2 regions of the Dietzia sp. KRD202 genome follow, and region 1 is predicted to be linked to the other one. Evidence: predicted binding sites of a transcription regulator. Region 1 holds the regulator's gene; the other holds the start of a gene.
What was found. The regulator LexA, encoded in region 1, represses DNA repair genes until DNA is damaged. The targets are predictions, from matches to a motif close to CGAACANNTGTTCG.
Positions count from the first base shown of each region.

Region 1 (4,343 bases):
ATCCTCCCGGACGATCAGGCCGACCTGGACCTCGACGTGGACCTCGTACGAGCACTGTGCGATCGGCGTGGCGGAATCGGCGCCGACGGAGTCCTGCGGATCGCGACCGCCGGAGCCCTCGTCGGCCGCGGCGTGCTCGCGACCCTGCCGCCCGGCGTGGACGGTGCGGACTGGTTCATGGACTACCGCAACGCCGATGGTTCCATCGCGGAGATGTGCGGCAACGGGGTCCGGGTCTTCGCCCACGCCCTCGTCGCGACCGGGAGAGCGGAGGCCGGCTCGATCCCGGTGGGCACGCGGTCAGGGGCCCGCCCCGCCGAGGTCCTCTCACACTCGGGTGTTGACGCGGTGGTGCGGGTGGACATGGGGGAGCCGCGTCTGCTGGGCCTGTCCTCGGCGGAGGTCGGTGGCCGGACCTTCGCGGGACTCGCCGTCGACATGGGCAATCCGCACCTCGCCTGTGTGGTCCCCGATCTGGACGCCGCGGGCCTCGCCGGGCTGCCGGTGCAGGAGGCCCCGGTGTATGACCGGGACTTCTTCCCCGACGGCGTCAACGTCGAGATCGCCACCCCGATGGTTGACGGTCGGGTCTCCATGCGGGTCCACGAGCGGGGATCAGGGGAGACCATGTCCTGCGGAACCGGAATCGTCGCGACCGCGGTCGCCGCGCTGGCAGACTCGGGGGAGGCGACGGGCGACGTCGTCGTGGTGGTCCCCGGCGGCGAGGTGGAGGTCTCACTCACCGAGGCCGGGTCCTCGCTCACCGGGCCGTCCACACTCGTCGCCCGCGGTCATTACCACCGTGGTCGGTAGCACACCGTCTCGCACGGGACACCGGGGGGCCCGGTGTGAGAAGATGAACCCGAATGACTACTGATCACACGGCCGCTGACCGGCCGACACGCGACCTCGATCCGTCCATCGGTGATTTCCAGCTCGAGGAGAGATCCTCGATGCGCCGGGTGGCGGGGCTCTCCACCGAACTCCAGGACGTCAACGACGCCGAGTACCGCCAGCTCCGACTCGAACGGGTCGTGCTCGTCGGTGTCTGGACCGAAGGGTCCGCCGCGCAGGCGGACGCCGCGATGGACGAGCTCGCCCAGCTCGCCGAGACCGCGGGATCGGAGGTCTGCGATGCGCTCATCCAGCGCCGCGACAAGCCCGATGCCGCCACATACATCGGGTCGGGCAAGGTCAGCGTCCTCAAGGACGTGATCGCCGCGACCGGCGCGGACACCGTCATCTGCGACGGCGAACTCACCCCTGGACAGTTGCTCGCGCTGGAGAAGGCGGTCAACGTGAAGGTCATCGACCGTACCGCGCTGATCCTCGACATCTTCGCGCAGCACGCCACCAGCCGTGAGGGCAAGGCCCAGGTGACCCTCGCCCAGATGGAGTACATGCTCCCCCGTCTGCGTGGGTGGGGCGAGTCGCTGTCCCGCCAGGCGGGCGGTCGTGCCGGGAGCAACGGCGGCGTCGGCCTCCGTGGCCCGGGTGAGACCAAGATCGAGACCGATCGGCGTCGGATCCGCGAGCGGATGGCCCGTCTGCGCCGGGACATCAAGGGTATGAAGCAGGCCCGGGACACCAAACGGCACCGACGGCGTTCCACTCCGGTGCCATCCATCGCCATCGCCGGATACACGAACGCCGGGAAGTCGAGCCTGCTCAACAGGATCACCGGAGCCGGCGTCCTGGTTCAGAACGCCCTGTTCGCCACACTCGACCCGACCACGCGCAAGGCCGAGTTGCCTGACGGCAGAGCAGTCGTCTTCACGGACACCGTGGGATTCGTCCGACACCTGCCGACCCAGTTGGTCGAGGCGTTCAGGTCCACACTGGAAGAGGTCGTCGACTCCGAGTTGCTCCTCCACGTCGTGGATGGTTCGGATGCCTTCCCGCTCCGCCAGATCGAGGCGGTGCGCAAGGTGATCAACGAGGTGGTCGAGGAGCAGAACGCGGAGCGGCCTCGGGAACTCCTGGTGATCAACAAGATCGACGCCGCGGATCCCGTGGTCCTCACCGAGTTGCACCACGCGCTGCCCGACGCCGTGTTCGTCTCGGCGGTCACCGGGCAGGGTGTCGACGAACTCCTCGAGCGAATCACGCAGATCGTCGCCTCCGGGGACACCGAGGTGACCCTGTCCGTCCCGTACTCCCGCGGGGACGTGGTGTCGCGGGTCCACGCCGAGGGCGCGGTGGTCGAGGAGGAACACACCCAGGACGGAACCCGGCTGGTGGTCCGACTGCCCGCGTCCGTGGCCGGCGAACTGGACGAGTTCGCCGCCCGCGGTCCACATGACGGCGCCGCCTGACCCCTGCGGGGACGGGCGGCGCGTCGTTCGAACCGGGACTCAGAGTTTCCGGAACACTGTCACGACCTTGCCCAGGATCGTCGCGTGCTCGCCCGGAATCGGGCTGAACGACGGATTGTGGGGCAGCAACCAGACTCCGCTCGAGTCGTTCCGGAAAGTCTTGACCGTCGCCTCCCCGTCGATCATGGCGGCGACGATCTCCCCGTTGTCCGCGACGTTCTGCCGCCTGACCACCACGTAGTCGCCATCGCAGATGGCGGCGTCGATCATCGACTCGCCCACGACCTTGAGCATGAACAGATCACCTGAGCCGACGAGGTCCGACGGCAGGGGGAAGATCTCCTCGACGGCTTGCTCCGCGAGGATGGGCCCGCCCGCCGCGATCCGGCCGAGCACGGGGACGTAAACGGGCTCGACCGCTCCGCCCGGACGCTGGGGCTCCGGAGCAGGTGAGCGACGGCCCCGTGACTTCTGCCCCGGGACACCGTGGACGTCGACCGCCCGCGGCTTGTGCGGATCCCGCGTCAGGAAGCCCTTCTTCTCCAGCGTGCGGAGTTGATGCGCCACCGACGACGTGGACTGCAAGCCGACCGCGTCCCCGATCTCCCGGATGCTCGGCGGATAACCACGCTCCTTGACGGTGTCGTGGATGTGGAGCAGAACGCTCTTCTGTCGGTCCGTCAGCGACTCGAAATCGGGCTTCGGCATCTCGTGTGGTCCCTTCGGCGAATGGATGTTCGACGTTGTGATCTGTCTACACCCTAGTGCCAAGGACTGCGGCGCGCCACACAGGTGTTCGAAGAAATTCCTCTGTGAATCGTGACCATGTCGGAGTCGCGTGATACAACTCTAGGGGAGTTCGGATTCGAACAGATGTACTGAGGAACACATACAGGTGTGCGAAGCACCATCGCACACCGTATCGAGTAGGGAGCCACCATGACCGTTGTCGAGCTTCAGTCCCACACACGTCCGGCCGCGCGGTGGACCGAGGTCTGCCCCGACGACCATCGTGGACGGGTCGCGCACCTCGACCGGCCCGGTGACGTGTCGGTGCGGTCCACCCGTGCGCCGCGACGCACCCTGGCCCGACCGGAGGGCAGTCGGCCCGCCGTCACGTCCTCGCGCGCGGAGTATCTCGATCGGCCGCGGATAGCCGCCCGTCCGGCCGCCGTCACGTCGGTCGCCCCGGGTCGCCGTGTGCTCGTGCGCCCGGTCTCCACGGACCGCGTGCGGGCGTGCCACGTCGAGGCACCGGTGTCCACCGGGGTCGTCGACGACGTGCCGGCCTGGGCGCTACTGGCGTGCGGGATCGCATTCGGCGTGATCATGCTTCTCGCAGTGGCCTTCCTCGGTGGACCCGCCTACGCGTGACCGGGCAGCGGGCCTCCTAGAATGGACCGTGGGCGGTGGTCTACCGCCCCCGCGTTTCGTCAGGCACGATCCGGGACGCGTGAACTCCGGTCGACGAAGGGCCCCACGGGAATGTACTGCCCGACATGCCACCACGAGGACTCCCGGGTAATCGACTCACGATCCGTCGACGAGGGTCAGGCGATCCGGCGTCGCCGGGAGTGCCCCCGGTGTGGACACCGGTTCACGACGCTGGAGACGCCTCTGCTGACGGTTCTCAAACGTAACGGGGTGACCGAGGCGTTCAGTCGGGACAAGGTCGTCCGCGGTGTCCGCCGCGCGTGCCAGGGACGATCGGTTGACGAGGACGCTCTGCGTCGCCTCGCCCAACAGGTCGAGGACGCTGTGAGATCCGGCGGTGCGTCCGAGGTTCCCGCCCACGAGATCGGGCTCGCCATCCTGGGCCCTCTGCAGGATCTGGACGAAGTCGCCTACCTGCGGTTCGCGTCCGTGTACAAGCAGTTCAGCTCGGCCGACGACTTCGAACGCGAGATCATCGCCCTCCGGGAGCGCCGCGCGAGCCGCTGACCACGCGGCATCATCGGGACGACCGCGGGGCGAGCGCAGCCGCCACCGCCTTGTCGATCCGCTCTGCCGATACCGGCCGGGCGGTAC
Region 1 is NZ_JABFAN010000005.1:83,378-87,720, reverse strand. It holds gene dapF (diaminopimelate epimerase) at 1-813, shown strand, start outside; gene hflX (GTPase HflX) at 867-2,315, shown strand; gene lexA (transcriptional repressor LexA) at 2,355-3,065, opposite strand; gene J1M64_RS01175 (hypothetical protein) at 3,255-3,689, shown strand; gene nrdR (transcriptional regulator NrdR) at 3,801-4,256, shown strand; gene hrpA (ATP-dependent RNA helicase HrpA) at 4,267-4,343, opposite strand, start outside.

Region 2 (4,343 bases), on a different contig from region 1:
CCGCCATGGTGAACGTGGTGGGGACGCTGAACCAGGCCGAGGCGGCGATGGAGCGGCTCTTCACCCGGGGTGAGGGGCACCTGGTGTTCATCTCGTCGGTGAGTTCGTTGCGCGGCATGCCGAAGGCGCAGAACACCTACGGCGCGACCAAGGCGTTCGTCTCGGCCCTGGCGCAGGGTCTCTACGCCGAGCTCGACAGCGCGGGCAGCCGGATCAAGGTGACGGACATTCTCCCGGGGTATATCCGCACGGACATCAACCGGTCGGTGAAGACCGCGTTGATGACCGAGTTCGACGAAGGCGTCGATGCCCTGGTCAAAACGATCGACGCCGAGCCCACCCGCGCGCTGGTTCCCGCCAAGCCGTGGAAGGCGATCGGGCCGCTGCTCACGCTCCTGCCCGAGAAGATCAGCCGCCGCTTCGTCTGACCCACTGGTGGCCCCACCCGGGCCCCGACGAGGGCCGCGCCGGTCATGCCCGGCGCGGCCCTCGTGGTGTCAGAAGGGTGGTGGGTCGATGAGTTCGTCGAGGCGTTCGTGGAGTAGGGCGCGGATGCCTTGCCTTCTCGGGCGCGGCTTTCTCGGGCGTGGTGTCGGTGGCCGCGGCGGTGGTGGAGCTGGCCGCGCCGGTGCTGGAGCTGGAGGCGCCCGTGCCGGGCGCGGGTGGGGTGGGGTCAAAGGTGCGGGCGCGTTCGGCGTTGCGGCGTTCGGTGCGGTGGCGTTCGGCGCGGCGCGACCAGAACGTCGGCTCGGCGTCGGCCTGCTCGTCACCGGTGGGCCCGGGGCTGCGGCGTTGCTGCCGGGTCCACGCCTCGGTCTCGGCGCGCGCCTGTTCACGCCGGTACTCGGCCAGCGGGCCGGAGGGTCGGGTGAGCATGGTGGTGCCGTCCGGGGTGCGCACAATCAGGGTGCCGTCGGGCTGTAGGTCGTAGATCCAGTCGGAGAAGGTCTTGAACCGGTGGTGCCGGCGGCACATTGCGGCCAGGTTTGCCTCGATGGTGTGTCCGCCCCGCTGGGGGTCGGCGTGATCAAACGGCACCACATGGTCCAGATCACAGGCCTCGGCCGGGATCGCGCAGCCGGGGTGGCGGCAGGTGCCGTCCCGCAGCCGGATCCGGCGGGCCAACTGGGCACTGGGCCGGTATTTCAGGGCGGCGCGGGCGTCATCGGCGGCGCCGATGTGGGGATCGATGGGCTCGAAGGTGGCGCCGTCGCTGGTGGCGAGCATGTCGAGCAGGGCCTGCAGGGCGGCCTGGCCGGTGCGGGTGAACTCCACCCGGGCGCCGCCAGCGTCGCGGGCGTGGTTGCCGGTGGCGATGACGGTGACCTTCGGCCGCAACGCCACCCCACCGGTCCCGCCGGGGCGGGCCGCGGTGCCGGCCGTGGCGGCGTCGCCGCACACCAGAGACATCAGGGCGTCGGCGCGACGCTCGGCGATCGAGTAATCCTCGACCTCGCCAGAGCCGCCGGTGCCGGTGTTGGTGTCGGTGTCGGTGTCGGGGTTGGCGGTGTCGGCTTGGGTGTCGGCGTACTTGTGGTCTTTCACGCGCTGGTCGAGGGCCTCGGCCAGGACGGCGGCTTCCTCGGTGGCCAGGATCGCCGAGACACTGGACATGCCGTCGACGCCCTTGTGGAACCGCACCCCGCGGGTGCGGGCCGCTTCCTGACGGCGCAAGCGGATGCCGTTCGCGTCGTAGCGGGCGATGATCGCATCGACGTTGCCGCGGATGGCTTTCTCACCCAACCGCACCCCGCCCTCGATCGCGGCGAGATACTCCTCGACGACCTGCCGCTGCACCGCCTCGAGCACATCGACGTGGACGGTGGCCATCTGCGAGGCCAGGATATTCGCGGCCTGCAGATCCAGCCGCCCCTGCGCCATCGCGGACAGGATCGCCGGATACCGCAGGTGCAGATCGAGGGCGAAGGTGATCATCCGTTCGGCCCGGCCCGTCGAGATCGCCATCGCCGACACCACGTACCCGGCCGCGACATCGATCGGATCGAGCACCGCATGCCCGGGCCGACACTCGCCGCCGCCCGCACCGGACTCCTCCCGGCGCTGGCATTCGACAAACAACTCGTAACAGGCCACGAACCGGCGCGCCGCCGCACGATTCTCGCCCATCCACCCCTCCCGCGCCGCCGCCCGCAACCCCGACAGCGACACGGGCGCCGCGGAACCGGAGCCGCCACCAAACGAGGGCGAGCCACCGGACGGGGATGGGGACGGGCCACCGGCCGCGGTGTCTGCGTTTCCGCCCATGTGCTCCACCCCCTGACCGTCTGGCTACCTGGTGTCGAATCTGTGTTCTATGATACGCACATACATTCGAACAAGCAAGGGTTTTCCTCCAGCGCACCGGGGGAGCACCGGAGGAGCACAGGAGACGCGCTGGGGGTCGAGCAGCTAGGCCGAATCGCGCGGTTCCGGGCCGACGACGTCGAAGAGCATGGCGGTGAACTGCCCGTCGGTGTCGAGTTGACGACGGTGGAGGCGGAGCCGACGGGGGAGCAGGGGGCGGCCGTAGCCGAGGACCACCGCGCACTGGTGGATCCACACCCGGTCGAGCAGGCCGAGATCGGCGAACTGGCCGGCGAGGTCGCCTCCACCGACCACCCAGACGTCCCGCCCTGCCGCGGCCTCGACGAGGCGGGGGTGCAGGTCGGCGATATCGCCGGCGAAGTATTCCACGCCGTCGACGGGGTCGAGGTCCCGGTGGGTGACGACCCAGGTGGGCTGGGAGTACGGCCAGACGAACGGCTGGCCGTCCTTGGTGAGATCCCGGCGGACCCACTCGAAGGTGTTCGCACCGCAGACGATCGAGCCGACGCCGGCGAAGAACCGGTCGAAGTGGAGCTCGGGCACCGACTCGTCATCGGCCCCGGCAGTCGACCCCGGCGCGGCGCCTCCGGGAGTGGCGAACAGCCAGGAGAGGCTTTCGTCGTCGTCGGCGATGTACCCGTCGAGGCTCGTCGCGGTGCAGTAGATCGTGGCCATGCTCAAGAATCGCACGGTGGCGCGCCCCGCGCGAGGGGGACGGCGCACCCCGCTGAGCGGGCCGGGCGCACGAGCCGGCGCGGGAGACGGCGCCGGTGCGGGCGTCAGCGCCGGCCGCGTGCCTCGCGGTAGATCTCGACCAGGGAGTCCGTGGAGGAATCGAAGGTGGGGCCCGGGTGGGTGTCGGCGGTGAGGGCGCCCAGCAACTCGCCGGCCTGGGCCTTGCCCAGCTCGACGCCCCACTGGTCGAACGCGTTGATGCCGAGGATCGCGGCCTGGGTGAACACGATGTGTTCGTACAGGGCGATGAGCTGGCCGAGGACGCCCGGCGAGAGCGACGGCGCGAGGATCGTGGTGGACGGCCGGTTCCCGGGCATGACCTTGTGCGGCGCGAGGGTCGGGTCGACGCCGTCGGCGAGGACCTCCTCTTCGGTCTTGCCGAACGCCAGGACCCGCGACTGCGCGAACAGGTTGGCCATGAGCAGGTCGTGCATGGACACCGCGTCCGACCCGTCGGTGGGGTGGGCGTCCAGGTCCGTGCCCGGGCGGGCGATCCCGATGAAATCGACGGGAACCAGCTGGGTGCCCTGGTGGAGGAGCTGGAAGAACGCGTGCTGGCCGTTGGTGCCGGGCTCGCCCCAGTAGACCTCGCCGGTGGGGTAGGTGACATCGGAGCCGTCGAGCCGGACCGACTTGCCGAGCGACTCCATGGTCAGCTGCTGCAGGTAGGCCGGGAACCGTCGGAGGTCCTGGGCGTAGGGGATCACGGCCTTGGACTGCGACCCGAGGAAGCACGTGTACCAGATCCCCAGCAGCGCCATGAGGACCGGTGCGTTGTGCTCGGGCGCCTCGGTGGCGAAGTGCTCGTCCATCGTGTGGAAGCCCTCGAGCAGTTCGATGAACGCCGGTGGCCCCACCGTGATCATCACCGACAGCCCGATGGCGGAGGAGACGGAATATCGTCCACCGACCCAGTCCCAGAACTCGAACATCTTGTCCGCCGCGATGCCGAAGTCGGCGACCTTCTCGGCGGCGGTGGAGACGGCGACGAAGTGCGAGGCGATCGCGTCGTCGGAGCCCAGGGCCTCCACGAAGTGGCGGCGCGCCGCGTGCGCGTTGGCCATGGTCTCCTGGGTGGTGAACGTCTTGGACGCCACCACCACCAGGGTCGTTGCCGGGTTGATCTCCGCGAGCGTGGCCGAGAGGTCGGCGGGGTCGACGTTGGAGACGTACCTGGCGCTGATGCCGGCCGTCCGGAACTGCCGCAGGGCGCTGTCGACCATCACCGGGCCAAGGTCGGAGCCCCCGATGCCGATGTTGAGCACCGTGTCGATCCGCTCGCC
Region 2 is NZ_JABFAN010000019.1:288,227-292,569, forward strand. It holds gene J1M64_RS17045 (SDR family oxidoreductase) at 1-428, shown strand, start outside; gene J1M64_RS17050 (HNH endonuclease signature motif containing protein) at 472-2,127, opposite strand; gene J1M64_RS17055 (dihydrofolate reductase family protein) at 2,410-3,000, opposite strand; gene pgi (glucose-6-phosphate isomerase) at 3,105-4,343, opposite strand, start outside.
Region 2: the regulator LexA is predicted to act here: its motif matches at 2,321-2,334, upstream of J1M64_RS17050 (HNH endonuclease signature motif containing protein).